Regions from separate parts of the Notoacmeibacter ruber genome, predicted to be linked through region 3. Evidence: predicted binding sites of a transcription regulator. Region 3 holds the regulator's gene; each other region holds the start of a gene.
What was found. The regulator LexA, encoded in region 3, represses DNA repair genes until DNA is damaged. The targets are predictions, from matches to a motif close to TGTTCNNNNTGTGTTCNG.
Positions count from the first base shown of each region.

Region 1: a site for LexA is predicted at 2,373-2,390, ahead of D8780_RS10085 (putative DNA modification/repair radical SAM protein). Genes of this name have one in related genera too.
Region 2: a site for LexA is predicted at 2,182-2,199, ahead of D8780_RS01340 (DNA recombination protein RmuC). Genes of this name have one in related genera too.
Region 4: a site for LexA is predicted at 2,133-2,150, ahead of D8780_RS11475 (helicase-related protein). Genes of this name have one in related genera too.

Region 1 covers NZ_RCWN01000001.1:2,112,732-2,117,555, reverse strand. The annotation lists gene D8780_RS10090 (UdgX family uracil-DNA binding protein) at 1-1,128, opposite strand, end outside; gene D8780_RS10085 (putative DNA modification/repair radical SAM protein) at 1,139-2,371, opposite strand; gene D8780_RS10080 (WD40 repeat domain-containing protein) at 2,476-3,447, opposite strand; gene D8780_RS10075 (CobW family GTP-binding protein) at 3,447-4,517, opposite strand; gene D8780_RS10070 (creatininase family protein) at 4,571-4,824, opposite strand, start outside.
Region 2 covers NZ_RCWN01000001.1:277,006-281,829, reverse strand. The annotation lists gene truA (tRNA pseudouridine(38-40) synthase TruA) at 1-611, opposite strand, end outside; gene fmt (methionyl-tRNA formyltransferase) at 608-1,555, opposite strand; gene def (peptide deformylase) at 1,583-2,116, opposite strand; gene D8780_RS01340 (DNA recombination protein RmuC) at 2,233-3,336, shown strand; gene D8780_RS01335 (rhodanese-like domain-containing protein) at 3,421-3,804, shown strand; gene D8780_RS01330 (NADP-dependent oxidoreductase) at 3,824-4,824, shown strand, end outside.
Region 3 covers NZ_RCWN01000001.1:1,441,495-1,446,318, reverse strand. The annotation lists gene D8780_RS06840 (ComEC/Rec2 family competence protein) at 1-1,818, shown strand, start outside; gene lexA (transcriptional repressor LexA) at 1,844-2,563, opposite strand; gene D8780_RS06830 (molybdopterin molybdotransferase MoeA) at 2,655-3,860, opposite strand; gene moaC (cyclic pyranopterin monophosphate synthase MoaC) at 3,869-4,351, opposite strand; gene trpC (indole-3-glycerol phosphate synthase TrpC) at 4,348-4,824, opposite strand, start outside.
Region 4 covers NZ_RCWN01000001.1:2,401,359-2,406,182, reverse strand. The annotation lists gene D8780_RS11490 (acetyl-CoA C-acetyltransferase) at 1-26, shown strand, start outside; gene D8780_RS11485 (hypothetical protein) at 131-880, shown strand; gene phbB (acetoacetyl-CoA reductase) at 1,001-1,729, shown strand; gene D8780_RS11475 (helicase-related protein) at 2,249-4,824, shown strand, end outside.

The DNA.
Region 1 (4,824 bases), 670 kb from region 3:
GCCTGCTTCCTCAAGTGTTGAATCGAAAAGCTGCCCGGCCGGTCCGATAAACGGCTGGCCGGCAATATCCTCCTTGTCGCCCGGCTGTTCGCCGACGAAGACGAGCCGCGCATCGGCCGGCCCTTCGCCGAAAACCGTCTGGGTGGCCGGCTCGTGGAGGGGGCAGAGGCGGCAGGCCTCCGCCTGTTTTCGCAAGGTGGCCAAGTCGTTGGCAGGAGGCGGCGGCGCATTGTCGGTTTCGGCCATATGAGCACTCCTCCAGTGCCGGTCGCGAATGGCGGCATGGGTCGGCGGAGGGGTGCTGGGCATGGCGGCAACCATGGCCTTCGCCCGGTTCTCGGCACCCGCGATCATGTCCGGAATGAGCGCCGCCTCCGGCATGTTTTTCCAGTATTTCTTCGGCATTTCCGACTGCATTGCCTTCACCTTCAATCGGGCAGGGTTGAAGATGTTGGAGAAATAGGTGCGCCACAGTTCCTCGGTCGCATCATCTGACGGTGCATCCGAACGTCGCGCGGGCGGTCCCGCAGTGAGCGTTTCACGATCCCAATGTATCGACCCCTTCGGCGTCAGGATCGACCAGTTCATCTGCGCGAAGCGGCGCGTGAAAAAGCCGGCCTCACGTTCGACGATGAAATGATCGGGTTCGAACCACGCGACATAATGGGCTTCGTCGTCCCTCGCGTCCATATCGCCGGTCTTTCGAAAGCGCACGAAAGCATGCATCTTGTGCGCGTCGCGGCGAATGGACTTCCCCATGGCTTCGAGGCGCCGAATGTCGGGGTCGGACGCGATTTTCATCAGATTGGGCTCGGCGAGAAGCCGGCAAAGCAGGTGATAGAGAAAGTCGTAGCGATCTGCATCGGAGTGATGGGTGGCCGTTTGCGCCTTCTGCACGAAACTTTTGGCAATATCGAAAGTGATATCTCCAGACGCGTTGGGCAGAGGTTCTGAGGCGCCGGCAAAAAGCGATTGCGACGACGATGACGGTGTCAGGAACGTGACGGATGACGCAGGTACGCCCGACATCGCCAAAGCGCGTGCGGCTTTGCGCCAGCCCTCGAAATCGGTCTCGGTTTTCAACGAGATCGTAAAATACTCGCTCGCAGTTCCCGCATCTTCTGTCATTGTCGCCCCACTAAAAAAGGGCCAGTTGCTGCGGCTCTGGCGAGAGACGCGCGCGAAGGTTTTCCATCTCGGTCAAGCCGCCGGGTGACCAGCCCACCGCCGTAATGAACGGCCTGATCTTTTCGATGGATTGGACAAGCGCGCCGATATCTTCCAGCCGGAGCGTGCGGTAGCGGCGCACTTGCAGAATTTTCATCACCGATTTGGCACCCAAACCAGGGACGCGAAGCAAGGTCTCCTTGTCGGCACGATTCATGTCGACTGGAAAAAGATGTCGGTTCCGCAGCGCCCAGGCGAGCTTCGGGTCGATCGCAAGATCGAGCATGCCGTCGGGCGATCCGGCCAGGATCTCTTCATTATCGAATCCGTAAAATCGCATCAGCCAATCGGCCTGATAAAGCCGGTGCTCGCGCATCAAAGGCGGTTTCATCAGGGGCAGGGCGGCTGATGAGTCCGGAATGGGTGAAAAGGCCGAATAATAGACGCGCTTCAGATGATATGAACTGTAAAGCCTGGCAGAGCTTTTCAGAATCACCGCATCCGGCGCCGGATCGGCACCGACGATCATCTGCGTGGATTGACCGGCCGGCGCGAAGCGTGGCTTTTTTCGTGTGCGGAGGGTCGGTTCGCTCTTCTCTTCGATCGCGCCGCGCACCGTTCCCATGGCACGGCGGATCGTCTGCGGCTTCTTTTCCGGGGCAAGGCGTTGCACGCCGCTATCGGTCGGCAGTTCCACATTGATGGACAAACGGTCGGCATATTGCCCCGCCTGTTCCAGCAGGGCCGGGTCGCATTCAGGAATGGTCTTCAGGTGAATATAGCCTTTGAAGCCATGGTCATTGCGCAGGCGACGGGCGATCTCGACCATCTCGCCCATCGTGTCATCGGGCGAGCGGATGACCCCCGATGAGAGGAACAGCCCCTCAATATAGTTTCGCTTGTAGAATTCGATGGTGAGATCCACCACTTCGGCAATGGTGAAGCGGGCCCGTTTCGTGTTCGACGACGATCGGTTGATGCAATAGCTGCAATCGTAGATGCAAAAATTGGTCAGCAGAATTTTCAGCAGCGAAATACAGCGGCCATCCGGTGCATAGGCATGGCAAATGCCCATGCCTTCGGTTGAGCCGAGGCCGCCCTTGCGGCTGTCGCGCTTGGCCGACCCGCTCGACGCGCAGGACGCATCATATTTGGCGGCATCGGACAGAATCGACAGCTTATCCCGAACACTGAGTTTACCCATATGTTCAGTTTATGTTCGTGTTAGGTTCACGTCAATAGAACATCGATTCGCGCCGATTCGATAAAATCGAATCTGAAGAAGCCGTTAAGCGGCGAACCGCGTCGTTACGCGCTGATATCGACGATGCCGCAATCGCCGGCTTCGGATCCGAAGGCCAGACGTTTGCCTGTTCCATCCCAGTCTATGGCGGTGATCGGCCCTTTGCCGGGGCGTCGCAACAGCGCCTCCTTGGAATCTTCGAACCGGACAGCCAGAATCATCCCGTCCTGATAGCCGATGGCGACCATCTCTTCCTTGGGATGGCACGCGACGGCGGTGACCTGCGAGTCGCCACGCGTGCCGAGTTCAAGCGGCGCCTTGCCCATCGGTCCGTCCTTGCCCTGAAACGGCCAGACAACGGCGGCGTTGGCGCCGGAGGACGCAAGCCATTTGCCTTTCGCGCTCCAGGAGAGGCTTTTGACCTTGGAGGGGTAGCCTTCCATGCGCATGTGGCGGCCGTCTGCCAAGCGCCAGCCGTGAAGAGCGGGCTCCTGCATGGCTGTAACCAGGCTGTCGCCATTGGGGGAAAAGGTGACAAGCAGATGCGCCCCGGCCCAGCCCAGAATCGTCGGCAGGCTTTCGGTGGCCGGAAAGTGCAGGCTCACGCCATTATAATGCGAGCAGGCAAGGCGCAGGCCTTTCGGCGCGAAACTCATGGCTTCCACGCTTCGCTCGTGCTCGATGGACTTCGCTCCGCCTTTTAGAAGCACCTTGGCAAACTTGCCATGGGAATAAGCGACCGTTCCGTCCGGCGCATAGGCAATGGCGGAAATCCATTTGCCTTTCTCACGAGCCAGTTCCTCGGTCGTCCCGTCGGCGTTGGTCGCAACCACGCGGCCATCCTCGCCGCCGGTCAGAATGCGGCGGCGCTTCTGATCGACCGCGAGGCAAAGAAGGCCATCATGGACTTCGATTTTGCCGGTCTCGCCGCCAAGCCGATGGAGAAAACCATCGGCATCGCCAAAAAATGCAACGTCTCCCAGCCAGCCGAGATGGGCAACGTGGCCGTCAACATCGAGTGGAGCGACCGAGGGCATCAGGCGGCTTTCGTCTGACAGGCTTCGAATTGCTCCCGAAGAGAGGCCTCGTCCAGATCGCGACCGATCAGGACAAGCCGGCTCTCGCGGGCTTCGTCCGCGCGCCAGGGACGCTGATGGTCCCCTTCAATGATCATGTGCACGCCCTGAACGACGTAACGATCATCATCTCCATCAAAGGCGATGATGCCCTTTAGGCGCAGAATGTCAGGCCCTTTCACCTGCGTCAGGTTCTGGATCCAGGGGAAGAAGCGGCTCTGGTCCATCGCGCCCCCGCGCAGCGAGACGCTCTTGACCGTCAGATCGTGAATATCGGCCGGGCCATCGCCGTGGTGGTGATGATGGTGTTCATGGTCGTGATCATGATGGTGATGATCGCAAGCCGGCCCGCATTCGTGAGCGGGATCGTCGTGATCGAGGAAATGCGGATCGTTATCGAGCACGCGTTTCAGGTCGAACGCGCCGCGATCGAGAACCTTCGCGAGATCGACATTGGAGCGCTCGGCATGATGGATCGGCGCGATCGGATTGAGAGACCGCACGAGGCGTTCGACATTGGCCAGTTCATCGGCGGAAACCAGATCCGTCTTGTTGAGGACGACGACGTCGGCGAAGGCAATCTGGTCCTCGGCCTCGCGGCTGTCCTTCAGTCGCTGGGGCAGATGCTTGGCGTCGACCAGAGCGACCACGGCGTCGAGCGCCGTCTTCGAGCGGACGTCGTCATCCATAAAGAAGGTTTGCGCCACGGGTGCAGGATCGGCAAGGCCGGTCGTCTCGACGACGATAGCGTCGAAGCGCCCCGGTCGGCGCATCAGGCCCTGGACGACGCGGACGAGATCGCCGCGCACCGTGCAGCAGACGCAGCCATTGTTCATTTCGTAGATCTCTTCGTCGCTCTCGACGATGAGGTCATTGTCGATGCCGATCTCACCGAATTCGTTGACGATGACCGCATAACGCTTGCCGTGGGCCTCAGAGAGAATGCGGTTGAGGAGGGTGGTCTTACCTGCCCCAAGATAGCCGGTGAGAACGGTGATGGGTGTGAGCTGCTGCTGAGCGGCTTCGGTCATGAAAGAACCTCTGAAATGTTTGGCCCCATATAGGAGCGAGCGGTGCCGCGTTCCTAGGGGGCGGAGGACGAAAAGCGCGTCAGATCAAACGCTGCAATGTCGCGGGCGAGGGCCGCGAGGCCTTGTGCAGCCAGATCGATAAGCTGACGCCCGATCTCGGCATTGGCGGCAGCCGCGTCGCCCGTAGCACCGTCGGCATTCAGATCGTCCATCATCCAGCCGAAGGCGTGCGAGCCATATGCGCGCAGATGGGTGAAACGCTCGGAGAAATCGGACTGGGCGCTGGGAAAATCGGCCGCCTTTTGCA
Region 2 (4,824 bases), 1.2 Mb from region 3:
TGCAAAAAAGACCGGGCGGCGGCGTGGATATGAATTTCGTGCTCATCGATCCGCTCGGCCCATAACTCGTCCAGCGTACGGATCGGCGATTTCGCCTGGCAGTCGGCAGCGCGAAAGGTTGTGAAATCGTGGGTGCCAAGCAGACGCTTCGCCCCTTCATTCATCCTGTCGACGTCAAGAAGGCCCTTTCGGATCCACCAAGCGCGCTCCCGCTCGACCGTTAGCGGCGCACGGCGATTGATGATTCGATAAAGATAGCGGCGGCCGGTTGCCGAGAAGCGCGCCGAAAAATCATTGCCGACGGTCTCGCAATCCAGAAAAGCGACACGCTCATTGGCTTGGACGAGGAGAGCGTTGAGTGCCTCCATGACCCGAAAGGGCGTCTTGCCGGCCGGAATGTCAAAGTGGATGACCTGCGCCAGAGCGTGGACGCCGGTATCGGTGCGGCCCGCCGCGGTCAGCCGAACATCTGCACCGCAAAGGGAGTAGATCGCCTCTTCGATCGCCTGCTGCACCGAATGGCCGTTCGCCTGGCGCTGAAAGCCCTTATAGGGCGTGCCATCATATTCGACGGTTGCGCGATAACGCTGCGTTGGCTGCTCATCACTCATGGCAGCCGATCACCGACCGCCAGTGCGTTGCCCCGCAGGAAATCGTCGACATCGAGTGGCTTGCCGCCAGCCTTTTGCAGCCGCTCCAGAGCAACCGCGCCCTGCCCGCAGGCAATGACGGCCGGCTCGCCGACAAGCGTGCCGGCGGGTGTACCGTCGAGAGCATCGGAGCGGACAAGCCGCGTCTTCAGAATTTTGACCCGCTCGCGACGGCCAGCAAGATCCATCTCGCACCAAACCCCTGGAAAGGGCGACAGCCCACGCACATGATCATGCACTGCCTGCGCATCGGCGCTCCAGTCGATCCGGGTTTCGGCCTTGGCGATCTTGCCGGCATAGGTCACACCCTCCTCCGGCTGGGGCGTCAGGGTGATCTCCCCAGCTTCCAGCGCCGCGATCGCGTCGACCATCAGCGACGCGCCGGCCTCTGCCAATTGATCATGGAGTTCGCCAGCCGTCATGTCGCTTTCGATGGGCACCCGCTTTTCCATCGCGACGGGTCCGGTATCAAGACCGGCTTCCATCTTCATGACCATCATCGCGGTTTCGCGATCGCCGGCCATGATGGCCCGCTGTATCGGCGCCGCACCACGCCAGCGCGGCAGGGCGGACGCGTGAGCGTTGAAACAGCCATGGCGGGGCGCATCCAGGACCGGCTGCGGCAGAAGCAGCCCGTAGGCCACGACAATGCCGACATCGGCGTCCAGCGTGGCGAATTGTTCCTGTTCGTCCGCACTCTTCAATGCCGAGGGATGCCGAACGCAAAGTCCCAACTCGTCCGCCGCGCGATGAACGGGAGACGGTGTCAGTTCCAGGCCACGGCGGCCTGCCGGACGGGGCGGCTGGGTATAGACCGCACGAATTTCGTGTCCAGCCTCATGGAGAGCGCGAAGGGTCGGAACCGAGAAATCCGGCGTACCCATGAAGATGACGGAGAGAGCCATGGGTCCCCACTCCCTGCGGGATTGCGATCAGAGCAGGCGGGTACCGCCCCGCTCCTTGGCGAGTTTCTTGAATTTCTTGATCACCATCTCGCGCTTCAGCCGCGATATGTGATCGATGAAAAGAACGCCTTCCAGATGGTCGATTTCGTGCTGGAGGCAGGTCGCCATCAATCCGTCCGCCTCGATCGTCTGCTTCTCGCCGGCAAGGTCCAGATACTCGACGGTCACGGTTGCGGGACGTTGAACTTGGGCGAAATAGTCCGGGATCGAGAGGCACCCCTCTTCATAAACATTCGGTTCGTCGCCATGCGCGACGATCGTCGGATTGATGAAGATATGCGGCGCGGGTTCGTCATCGTCTTTCGCCAGATCGATGGTGATGAGGCGCAGCGGCTCGGCGATCTGGATGGCGGCCAGTCCGATCCCCGGCGCTTCATACATCGTGGCCAGCATGTCGTCAGCGAGTTTGCGCACATCGTCATCGATCCGCTCGACCGGTTTCGAGGCCTGTCGGAGAATCGGATCTGGAATGACGACGAGTGGACGTTGCGTGCCTGACATGGAGGCGGTTTCTAAGCCGGACGCCAGCGATGTCAACTCTTGAAACGGTAAGGCTTCCGCAAGGACGTTTCTGATATGTTCTTGTCGTCTATCGACAAATCTGACAGTGTCGCTTCATGGAGACCGCTTCTCTGACAATGCCGATCGCTCTTCCCGGCGGATTGACGCTTCCGCTCTGGATGCTGGCTAGCGCTCTTTTGATTTTCGCTGTCGTGATCGGCCGCATGACGGCGGGACGGCACAACCTTGCTCGCGTGGAACATCAACAGGCCGAACTGGCTGGGCGTCTCGGCGCGCTGGCCGATCATATTGGCGAGCGGCAGGAAGCGCTGGATGCGCGCCTTGCCCGGCGGCTTGAATCGCTCTCTGGCCGGCTTGGCGAAAGCCTGACGAAGCAGAACAAGGCGACGCAGACCAACCTCACGGAACTGGCCGAACGGCTGGCAGTGATCGACAGCGCCCAACGCAATATCGGCGAACTGGCCGGAGAGATGATGGGTTTGCAGGCCATCCTCGCCGACAAGCAGACACGCGGACTGTTTGGCGAGAGACGGATGGAAGCCATCCTGCGCGACGCCCTGCCGGTGGGCAGCTTCGACCTGCAAACACGGCTGTCATCCGGCACCCGACCGGACGCGCTGGTTCACCTTCCCGGCGGCGCCCCGCCGCTTGCCATCGACGCGAAATTTCCGCTTGAAGCCTGGCGTGCGCTCGGAGAGGCGGATGACGATCTGACACGCGATGCCGCCCGAAAGCGCTTCCGCCGCGATATGGCGGTTCATGTCGATGCCGTGGCAGACAAATATCTCCGTCCCGGCGAAACTCAGGATTTCGCCTTTCTGTTCGTGCCGTCGGAGAGCGTCTTCGCCGACCTTCACGAGCATTTTGGGCCGATCGTCGAGCGCGCGGCGCGTCGACGGGTTATGCTCGTTTCGCCATCTCTTCTGATGCTCGCCCTCGGCATCGTTCACTCGATGCGCCGCGACGAAGCCATGGCACGCGAGGCTCACCGCATTCAGGCCGAAGTCGCTGCCCTCATGGATGAAATCGGCGCAGTCGATACGCTGCTCGGCAAACTGCAATCGCATTTTGGCCAGAGCCAAAAGGACATCGACGCGCTAGCCCGCACGATCGGACGCCTTACCCGCCGGGGTGACGCGATCGCGGCCGTCGAACTCTCTCCCAAGGACGATGCCGATTCCGCGATGGCCGCGGAGTAATTCGACCTCCGCGCCCTGTCTGAAAACGGCGGGTGACATATCTTAATTGGCGAATATCACCTCAACCACCGAGGAGGAACCCGCATGCAGGAAGAAAAGCTGGACAATGGCGTATTCGAGCGCTGGTCCGTCGACGATCTGGCCGAGGCGCTCTCCAGAAAGTCGGTCGTCGTCATCGATGTCCGTACGCCTCAGGAATATCTCTTCGAGCATATCGAAGGAGCTCTGAATGCGCCCATGGCCTTTGTCGACGGCACCGATCTGCCGAGCCGGGAAGGCAAGCCCATCGTCCTTCATTGCGGTTCGGGCCTGCGTTCCGAACGCGTAGCGAAAAAATATATGTCAGGGGTCGGTGGCCGTATCGCTCATCTGGAAGGTGGCTTCGCCAAGTGGAAAGAGGCCAGGAAGCCCTATATCGGCACGGACATGGCGACCGGAAATCCCAAGAAGGTCGCGCCCTCAGAATAGACAATCAAAGGTAAGATCGATGAGTATTACCGCCCGCCAGATCGTATTGGCGCAACATCCGCACGGAATGCCCACGGACGAGGACCTGCCGCTCAGGGAGAAGACCCTTGATGCACCGGCGCAGGGCGAAGTTTTGGTGCGTGTCATTTATCTCTCCCTTGATCCCTATATGCGCGGTCGTATGAGTCAGGCGAAAAGCTATGCGGCGGGGGTCGAGATCGGTCAGCCGATCACGGCCGAAAGCATCTGTGAGGTCGCGGACAGCAAAGCCGACGGCCTCTCGAAGGGCGATATCGTCCTGGCGCGGACGGGGTGGGTCGACCATGCCGTCATTAGGGGCGAGGATTGTCGGAAGATCGATCCCTCGCTGGCGCCGATCTCCACTCATCTTGGCGTCATGGGCATGCCGGGCTTTACCGCCTGGGTCGGTCTTATCGTTCACGGCAAGGTGAAGAGTGGCGACAGGGTATGCGTTTCTTCCGCCGCAGGCGCTGTCGGTCAGATCGTCGGCCAGATTGCCAAGGCGAAAGGCGCAACCGCCATCGGCATCGCGGGCGGACCGGAGAAGTGCCAGGAAGTCGAAGAAACCTTCGGCTTTGACGCGTGCGTCGATTACAAGACGGGCGACTTCAAATCATCGCTTGAATCCGCCGCAGGCGATGGTTTCGATATCTATTTCGAAAATGTCGGTGGTGACGTGCTCTTCAAAGTTCTGCCGCTGATGAAAGAGTTCGGCCGTGTGCCGCTCTGCGGCATGATCGCATGGTACAATCTGACCAGCGCGCCGGAAGGGCCCGACATGGCGCCGCAGATCTGGCGCAACATCCTCTCCAAAAAGCTGACGGTTCGTGGCTTCATCAATTACGATGATATCGAGCATCACGATGCCTTCCTTCAAGACATGAGCGGATGGCTGAAGGATGGAACAGTGAAATATCGCGAAGATATTCGCGACGGGTTGGAGAATGCACCGGCCTATTTCCGCGATCTTCTGTCGGGTGGCAATCGCGGCAAGATGGT
Region 3 (4,824 bases):
TATGCGCCTGACAAGGTGCGCGTGACCATACGCGGAGGCAGTTCCGAGGCCCAAGCGGGCGAGGTGGTGAGGTTACGCGCACGATTGCTGCCGCCATCCGGGCCAGTCCGACCTGGCGGATATGATTTTTCCTTCAATGCATGGTTCGACGGGCTGGGTGCCATCGGTTTCGCCCTGGGAAAAATGGAGCGGGTGAAGATAGCGCCTTCGCCCGACATGGCGGAACAGGTGAAGGCAAGGGTCAATCGGCTGCGCGAGACGATCGACCGACGGATCGCGATGGTTCTCAACGGGCCGAGCGCAGCCATCGCATCCGCTCTTATTGCCGGTTACGGCGCAGCGATCGGGGACGACGAACGCGAAGCGTTGCGGGTTAGCGGCCTGGCGCATGTTCTGTCCATCTCCGGCCTCCATATGGCCCTCGCTGCGGGCACGGTCATCGGCGCCATCAGGCTTGCCCTTGCCCTGTTTCCAACAATGGCGGCGCGGTATTCCATCCGTAAATGGGCGGCCGCTGGAGGTCTTTTGGCGGCTGGTGGCTATCTTGTGCTCAGCGGCGCGGCGATCGCTACACAGCGCAGTTTTATCATGCTGGCGATCATGCTCGCGGCGCTGTTGTGCGACCGTACCGCTATCACCATGCGCAACCTGGCATTGGCCATGGTTCTGGTGGTTCTGATTGCGCCTCACGAGGTCATAGGGCCGAGTTTTCAGATGTCTTTCGCGGCGACCGCCGCGCTCATCGCGGCGTATCGCTCGCACAGCCTCTGGCAGAGGCGGCGACACCTCGCCCGCGAGAGCCGTGCCGGTGCAGGCCTGCTGAATTTACCGGTTCGTTTCGGAGCGGGTATTCTCGCCACGACGCTTATTGCCGGCGCCGCCACGACCATCTTCGCGCTGTGGCACTTCCAGCGGGTCGCGCCGCTCGCACCGCTCGGCAATCTACTCGCGGCGCCGGTTATCTCTATCCTTGTCATGCCGATGGCCGTTCTTTCGCTTCTGCTCATGCCGTTCGGACTCGAAGCACCGTTTCTCAAACTGATGGGTGAGGGCATCGAGGCGATGCTATGGATCGCCAGATTTGTTTCGGAAATCTCGCCCCCCGATCGTGCCGGGCTCGTCGCCGGCCAAGGCGTTATGCTTCTGACAATCGCTCTGGCCCTGTTTGCCGTCCTGCAGACCGCCCTGCGCTGGACAGCACTTCCGTTCGCGATCATCGGCCTCGGCCTGCTGGGGACCGGCGAGAGGCCCGCCGGTTTCATTCTGGATAATGGGCGCGCCGTCGCGCTGGCGGGTGCCGAGGGTACGATGATCTCCAATCGGGCGAGACTATCGAACTTTGTCGGCGATCAGTGGATGGCTGCGCTCGGCGCTGAACGTCTCATCGGTCCCCAAAAAGTTGTCGAACCGAGTGGCGCCCCTATGATCGCACGATCTGACGAGCGTTTCTTCTGCAGCGAACGCCTTTGTCTTTACGACCCACCCGACAGCCTCCCCATCATATGGCTGAAATATGCGGAGGATCGCGCGTCATGGTGCGGGCGCGCCGCCATTATCGTCATTGGGGACACGACGCAGCCCAAGGCCGGACGATGCTCCACGCGTTCACCGACCCTTACGATCGATCGCATGGATTTGGCCAAACACGGCTCCGCCGCTCTGTGGAGAAAAGAGGGCGGCGGCTGGAGCGTCAGCTATTCGTTCAAAGACATGTCGATGCCCTGGCACGATGCCAGGCGATGGAGCCGCCCCGCCCGCGGCCTGCCAGACTGGACTCCGCGCAAACGCGATACGTCTGGAGACAAGGACAAACCCTGAAAATCGCTGCGGGCCGAGCCGCGCCTTAATACCGGCGCAGGAGGCCGACAAGGCGACCCTGCACCTTGACCCGATCGGGGGGGAAGATTCGCGTCTCATAGGCGGGATTGGCTGCCTCGAGTGCGATGGAGGCTCCCTTGCGGCGAAAGCGCTTCAGCGTCGCTTCCTCGTCATCGACGAGAGCGACCACAATATCGCCCGGATCAGCAACGGTGCCATCCTTGATAATGACCGTGTCACCGTCGAGGATACCCGCCTCGACCATCGAATCTCCGCGCACTTCCAATGCGTAATGAACGCCGCCGGCGATCATGGATGGCGGAACCGCGATACTGTCGGTCTGCTGCTGAATAGCGGAAATCGGAACACCCGCGGCGATGCGGCCCATGACCGGAACACTGATGCCAGATTCATTGGCGGCCTCAGACGGGCCGCGACCAGGACCCGAAGAAGAGGGCGCTTCTTTCTTCTTGCCGAGACTGCCTTCGATGACAGAGGGACGAAAACCCGTATTGCCGCCCGGCGCAGCCGTATTCGGCAGACGGATGATTTCCAGCGCACGCGCCCTGTTCGGCAGACGGCGGATGAAACCACGCTCCTCCAGTGCCGTAATCAGTCGGTGAATGCCGCTTTTCGATGCGAGATCGAGCGCATCCTTCATCTCGTCGAAGGACGGTGGAATGCCTGTCTCCTTCAACCGTTGGTCGATATAGAGAAGAAGTTCACGCTGTTTCTTAGTCAACATCGCTGCGCCTCGCAGAATCAAAGCGATACATAGAATGAACAGACACTATCTGTTCTTCTCATGTTCTGCAAGTAGGTCCCGCAGGGTAAGGTCAGCGCCAGAGGTCGACAAGTACCTTTTCGCCAGGTTCAGCAGCTGGCGCGTGCGGCGGGCGAACAATGAGCGCGTTGCCGATGGTCATGACGCGGAGGAGGGAGGAATCCTGCGAACCGGCCGGTTCGACCGTCCAGCAGTCGCCATCATAGGAGGCCGAGGCGCGCATGTAATGCTGGCGACCGGAATTGGCCTCGAGATGTGCGGTCAATTGGGCCGCCACTGTCTTCGGTTTGTAAGTGGAGCCCAGAAGCCGGCACAGAAGAGGGCGCAGGAAGAGGTGCGCGCAGACCATGGAGGAGACAGGATTGCCCGGCAGGCCCAGGACGTGAATGCCGTCAAGCCGCCCCACCATGAGGGGCTTTCCGGGCCGCATCGCGATCTTCCAGAAATCAAGGACCATACCAGCGTCGACCATGGCCTTCTGCACCAGATCGTGGTCACCGACCGAAGCTCCTCCCAGCGTCACGATGACGTCGCAGTCCTGCGATTGAGCCTTGTCGATCGCGGCTTGCAGGGCCGCAGGCTTATCAGGCGTAATCCCCAGATCGAGTGCAACGCCGCCCATCTCGCTCACGATTGCGGAGATGCCATACGTGTTGGAAGCGATGATCTGACCGGGAGCGAGGCTTTCGCCGGGCGCTTTCAGTTCGTCGCCCGTGGCGAGAATGGCGACGCGCGGCTTGCGGTGGACGTCGACGGTGGGATGCGAGGCTGCGGCAGCGAGGGAGAGGGCAGCGAAATCAAGTTTCGTTCCGCTTTCCAGCATCAGATCGCCCTCGGAAAAGTCGACGCCGGCAGGCCTTACATGCCGTCCCACCGGTTCCTTTTGGGTCGGTCTGACGGTTTTGTCGTCAATACGTTCGGCATTTTCCTGCATCAGAACCGTATCGGCGCCGTCCGGCATGGTCGCGCCGGTAAAAATCCGCACAGTCTGGCCCGGTTCGACAGAACCAGGGAAGGGGTGTCCGGCGGCCGATTCGCCGATCAGTTCCAAGGGCACGCCATCCGGATCGAGATCAGCAGCCCGCACGGCATAGCCATCCATGGCGGAGCCTTCAAAGGGAGGCTGGGTCCGTTTCGCATGAAGCGGCGATGCAAGAATGCGTCCCACCGCAGCGTCAAGAGCGACCGTCTCGGCAGACAAGGGGGATGCCTGCTTCAGAAGGCGTGAAAGAGCCTCGTCAACCGGGAGCAACGCCATGGATCGTCCTATTCCGTTCGCCAGTCGCCGGATTTGCCTCCGGTCTTTTCAATGAGAGTCACGTCGCCGATTCGCATGCCTTTATCGACGGCTTTGGCCATGTCGTAGATGGTGAGAGCCGTGACGGAAGCTGCAGTCAGCGCCTCCATTTCGACGCCGGTCCTGCCCGTCAATCGTGCGAGCGCACGAATGCGCAAGCCCGGCAAGGATTGATCGGGCTCGATTTCGACGGCGACCTTGGTCAGCATTAGCGGATGGCAGAGGGGAATCAGTTCGTGGGTGCGCTTGGCAGCCATGATGCCGGCAATGCGCGCCGTGCCGATGACATCGCCCTTCTTCGCATCGCCGGCGAGGATGATCCGGAGGGTCTCGGGCTTCATTGTGACGGTGGCACCTGCAACGGCGGTGCGAACTGTCTCCGCCTTGTCGCCGACATCGACCATATTGGCTTCGCCCGATGCGGCCAGATGGGTCAGTTCATCTTCGCTCATACCGTCGCACCTGCCTGAGCGCGGGCGAGCAGTCGTTGCGTCGCCGACGTCACATCGGCTTGACGCATGAGACTCTCACCGACGAGGAAGCATTCGATACCATGGCGCGACAGGCGTGCACAATCATCGGCCGTGGCGATGCCGCTCTCTGCAATTACGATACGGTCGTCAGGAACCATCTCCGCCAGCCGCTCTGATGTTTCGAGAGTGACTTCGAATGTCCGCAGATCGCGATTGTTGACGCCGATAAGAGGCGATGAGAGACGGCGAAGTGCGCGTTCCAATTCGTTTTCATCATGCACTTCGATGAGCGCGGCCATCCCCAATTCATGGGCCGTCTCTTCAAGCGCAAGCGCTTCATCGTCCGAGAGGCTGGCCATGATGATCAGAATGGCGTCGGCCTGCCAACTGCGTGCTTCATAGACCTGATAGGGCTCGAACATGAAGTCCTTGCGCAGCGCCGGCAGCTCGCA
Region 4 (4,824 bases), 960 kb from region 3:
CCATGTGCGTCGAAAGCATGAACTGATCCACCTTTTGGCAAGCCCGTCTATCCAATCTTGGGATGGTCGGGCTTGTCGCGTCGATCAATTGTCCGTGTCGCTTAGCAAGATGGCCGGAAAGGCTAAACCGTTGCGCTTTTTCATCCGGATCGCGAGCGTTCTTCTCGTATTGGTCGGCATTACGGAGATTGTTTATTCCACGACCTTGCCAGAATTGGCGCCAGGGCTCTCTACGAGCGATCTGAAAGCTCTTGCCAGGGAGGCCCCGCCGACATCCGGTCCAGAACGAAAGGTCTTTTTCGAAAGTTGGTATGAGCGGCGGGAGGCTATGGAAGGCGGTCGATACGAACGCTTGGATGCGGGCCTATTCGATTTGACGCTGGGGTTGCTTCTTGCTATGGCCTTATCCTTTGGTCCCGCCTTCGCACGGACGAAACGAGCCGTCAGGCTTGGCAGGGAAATCGTTCTTATTATAGCGATTTCAATAAGCCTCGTTGGATACACTATGGCCAACGCCGTTCTCGAATCGCAACGCAGTCGACTAAATGGATCTGCCGATACACTCATTTTTCCAATTATTGGGGCGATATCGGGTGGCTGGTTTATTTTTGTATCGCTTAGCATCGTCACTTTGATATTCCATTTGGCCAACCGCGGTCGAAAACCGGTCTATTTCCCTATCGCAGAAACGAATTGGTGGCGCGCTTTGGTGGGCTTTGTCTTTGCGTTGCCAATAATTAGCTACGTTGTCGTCGAGCAATTCACATTCCGATCATCCTCCGCAAGTTGGCTCATTCTTGTCGCCAGTTTTGGAATTGTGGGGCTGGTTCTCTCCTTCGCCCAAACAATTATGACGGTCCCAGTGCGAGCACGGTCCTGACTCAACCGTGCTGCACTGCGGCAAAAACTAAGTTGAATTAAGGACTTGCGTTGAAGTCCCCCTGTCCTACAAATTTTAGGGGAGAGCACGGATATGGGTCCGTGAATTGGGAGGAGAGCAATGGGACGTGTAGCAATCGTGACGGGAGGTAGCCGCGGTATTGGCGCTGCGATCTCCAAAGCGCTCAAGGAGGCTGGCCACACGGTCGCCGCCACCTATGCGGGCAATGACGAAAAGGCCGCCGCCTTTACCGACGAAACCGGTATCAAGACCTATAAATGGGATGTCGCATCGTTTGACGCATGCAAGGACGGAATCGCCAAGGTGGAGGAGGAGCTTGGCGGGCCGGTGGAGATTCTGGTGAACAATGCGGGCATTACCCGCGACGCCCCCTTTCACAAGATGTCATCGGAGCACTGGAATTCGGTCATCGGCACCAATCTGACCGGGCTTTTCAACATGACGCGCAATGTCTGGGAGGGCATGCGCGAGCGCGGGTTTGGCCGGATCGTCAATATTTCTTCCGTCAACGGCCAGAAGGGCCAGTTCGCCCAGGCGAACTATTCCGCGGCAAAAGCCGGCGATATCGGGTTCACCAAGGCTCTCGCGCAGGAAGGAGCGCGGAAAGGCATCACGGTGAACGCGATATGCCCTGGCTACATCAATACCGAGATGATGAGCACCATCCCGGAAAAAGTCATGAACGAAACGATTCTGCCGCAGATTCCCGTCGGTCGTCTCGGCGAGCCGGAAGAAATCGCCCGCTGCGTCCTCTTTCTGACGTCCGATGAAGCCGCCTTCATCACCGGCTCGACGGTCTCCGCGAATGGCGGGCAGTATCTGCACTGATTGAACCTTATTTCCGGAAAAATGATTGAGGGCGCGTCCTTTTCGGGCGTGCCCTCACTGTTTTCTTCTCCCTGCCTTCGGGCCTTTAGGTCTTGTTAGAGAATCGACTCGGAAAAAATGGCGAATCGGCCCGTTCTCCTTCGTGCACGATTCGTTCGGACCGTGTTCCGAATATTAATAAAATCAAAATATTAGTCCGGCCTGGCGTTCATCTCCGATTAAGGTCTCCTAACGAAAGCCTGACCGCGTGAGCCTGGATCGGCTCGTCGTTAACTTTTGTCGATCGGCAGCGCGAAAAGAACGAGCCGGCGCAACCAGATATGGTCCCTTTCTTCTGATTCCATGGCTGATCTGGTGGAGAACAAACCAGAAATTCGTTGATCCTCGCGATTCGGGCATGGTTCGTTCCATTCCCGTTCCGACCCTTAACGTCCGGCGCTCGGATCGCTATGTATGGACCTGTGGGAGACGGCACGGCGCGGGCTTGACGCAACGCGCCCTGCCAATACGAAGGCAGTTATGCGGATCACGCAGAAAAAGCAGAAGGCCCAGTCGCCGTTTTCCGGCTCGGGCGTTACCGCCATTCTCGGGCCGACCAATACGGGCAAGACGCATCTGGCCATCGATCGGATGGTTTCCCATCCCTCCGGCATGATCGGGCTGCCTCTTCGGCTTCTGGCGCGGGAAGTGTATGGCCGGGTTTGCGAACGGGTCGGCGCAGCCAACGTCGCCCTTGTCACCGGTGAAGAGAAGATCGCACCACAGGGTGCGCGCTACAGTGTATGCACGGTCGAGGCCCTGCCGCGCCAGACAGACGTTTCCTTCGTCGCGATCGACGAGGTTCAACTTGCCGGAGATCTGGAGCGTGGCCATGTTTTCTCGGACCGAATCCTGCATCTGCGCGGACGGGACGAGACGCTGTTGCTCGGTGCTGCGACGATGTCCGGCATTTTGTCCCGGCTTCTGCCGGGTATTACGATCACCACCCGTCCACGCCTGTCGCATCTTGCCTATGCGGGCTCCAAAAAGATCACGCGCTTGCCGCGCCGCTCGGCGGTCGTCGCCTTTTCCGCCGATCAGGTTTACGGCATCGCCGAACTGATCCGCCGGCAGCGGGGCGGCGCGGCCGTTGTGCTGGGCGCCCTATCGCCAAGAACGCGCAATGCTCAGGTCGCGCTCTACCAGAATGGCGATGTGGACTATCTCGTCGCCACCGATGCGATCGGCATGGGCCTCAATCTCGATGTCGATCATGTGGCATTTGCGCAAAGCTGGAAGTTCGACGGATTTCAGCACCGGGCGCTCAATCCGGCGGAACTGGCGCAGATTGCGGGCCGGGCCGGGCGCTATCAGAATGATGGCACGTTCGGGGTCACGGGGCTGCAGGAGCCGTTTGACGAGGAGGTCGTCAAGCGGATCGAGGGCCATGAATTTGCGCCCGTCCGGACATTGCAATGGCGCAGCCGCACGTTCGATTTTTCCTCGGTGAAGTCCCTCATGGGCTCCCTTGAGGCCATCATGGATATGGAGGGGCTGACACGCGCCCTGCCGGCAACCGATGCACAGGCGCTGGCCTTCCTTTCCAAGGATGAGGACATACGCAAGCTGGCCGTGGGGCGGAACAAGGTCTCTCTACTGTGGGATTGCTGCGCGCTGCCCGATTATCGACGCATTGCGCCGGCGCAGCATGCCGACATTATCGGCCAGCTCTTTCGGGATCTGGCGGTGAACGGTCATGTGGATGAAGATTACATGTCCGGCCAGGTCCGGCGGGCGGACCGGACCGATGGCGATATCGATACACTGTCCGCACGAATCGCCCAGATAAGGACATGGACGTATGTTTCACATCGTTTGGGCTGGCTTCGAGACCCGGTTCACTGGCAGGATGAAACCCGGCGTATCGAGGATCGATTGAGTGATGCGCTGCACGAGCGGTTGACGAAACGCTTCGTTGACCGCAGGACAAGCGTTCTGATGAGGCGGCTGAGAGAGAATGCCATGCTGGAAGCGGAAATCGGCTCTGCCGGAGAGGTAACGGTGGAGGGTCACACGATCGGTACGTTGAACGGATTCCGTTTTACGGCTGATCGCGCGGCTGAGGGAGAAGAGGCCAAGGCCATTCGCAGCGCTGCGGAAAAGGCGCTGGCGGCAGAGTTCGAGAAGCGGGCGGAGCATTTCTCCACCGCGCCGAACAACGATCTGGCCGTCGGTTCGGATGGCGTCATGCGCTGGGTTGGAGATCCCGTCGCGACGCTCACCAGTGGCGAAGATGTGCTCGCTCCACGTATCGTTATCCTCGCAGATGAGCAGTTGACCGGTCCGATGCGCGACAAGGTGCAGGCGCGGGCCGAGCGTTATGTGCGCCATCTGATCGAGTTGCAGCTCAAGCAATTGCTCGACCTCAAGAATGGCGAAGGCCTCGAAGGCATGGCGAAAGGGCTGGCCTACCAGCTCTATGAAGCTCTCGGCGTTATCGACCGCCGCAAGGTGGCCGAGGATGTGCGCGGTCTCGATCAGGACGCGCGCGCCGGTCTCCGAAAGCTCGGTGTGCGCTTCGGCGCCTATCACATTTTTGTTCCGGCCTTGCTGAAGCCGGCTCCGGCCGGCCTGCTCACCACGCTCTGGCAGGTGGCGAACGATGCGCGCGGGGAACCGGGTGAGGGCGATGTGGTCGCCGCGCTGATGCAGGGGCGTACGTCGTTCCCGCTCGATCCGTCCTGGCGCGAGGATTTCTACCGGCTGGGCGGGTTCCGCGTTCTGGGTCAAAGAGCCGTGCGTGTCGATATTCTGGAGCGGCTGGCCGACCTTATCCGTCCCGCTCTTTCCTGGAAGACGAGCGACGGCGCGCCGCCCGACGGTGCGCTCGACGGACGCGCCTTCTTTGTCACGCCTGCCATGATGAGCATTCTTGGTGCGACCGCCGAAGACATGGAAGAAATTTTGAAGGGCCTCGGTTATCGCGGCGAGAGCCGGCCCGAAGCCGATGTGATGGCCGAACGGGTCACCGCGGCTGCCGAGGCTGCCTCGCCCGGAGAATCGGCTGCGGCCGCTGCCAAAGAGGCGGCAGCCTGGTCGGCCAAGGCGACGTCGCC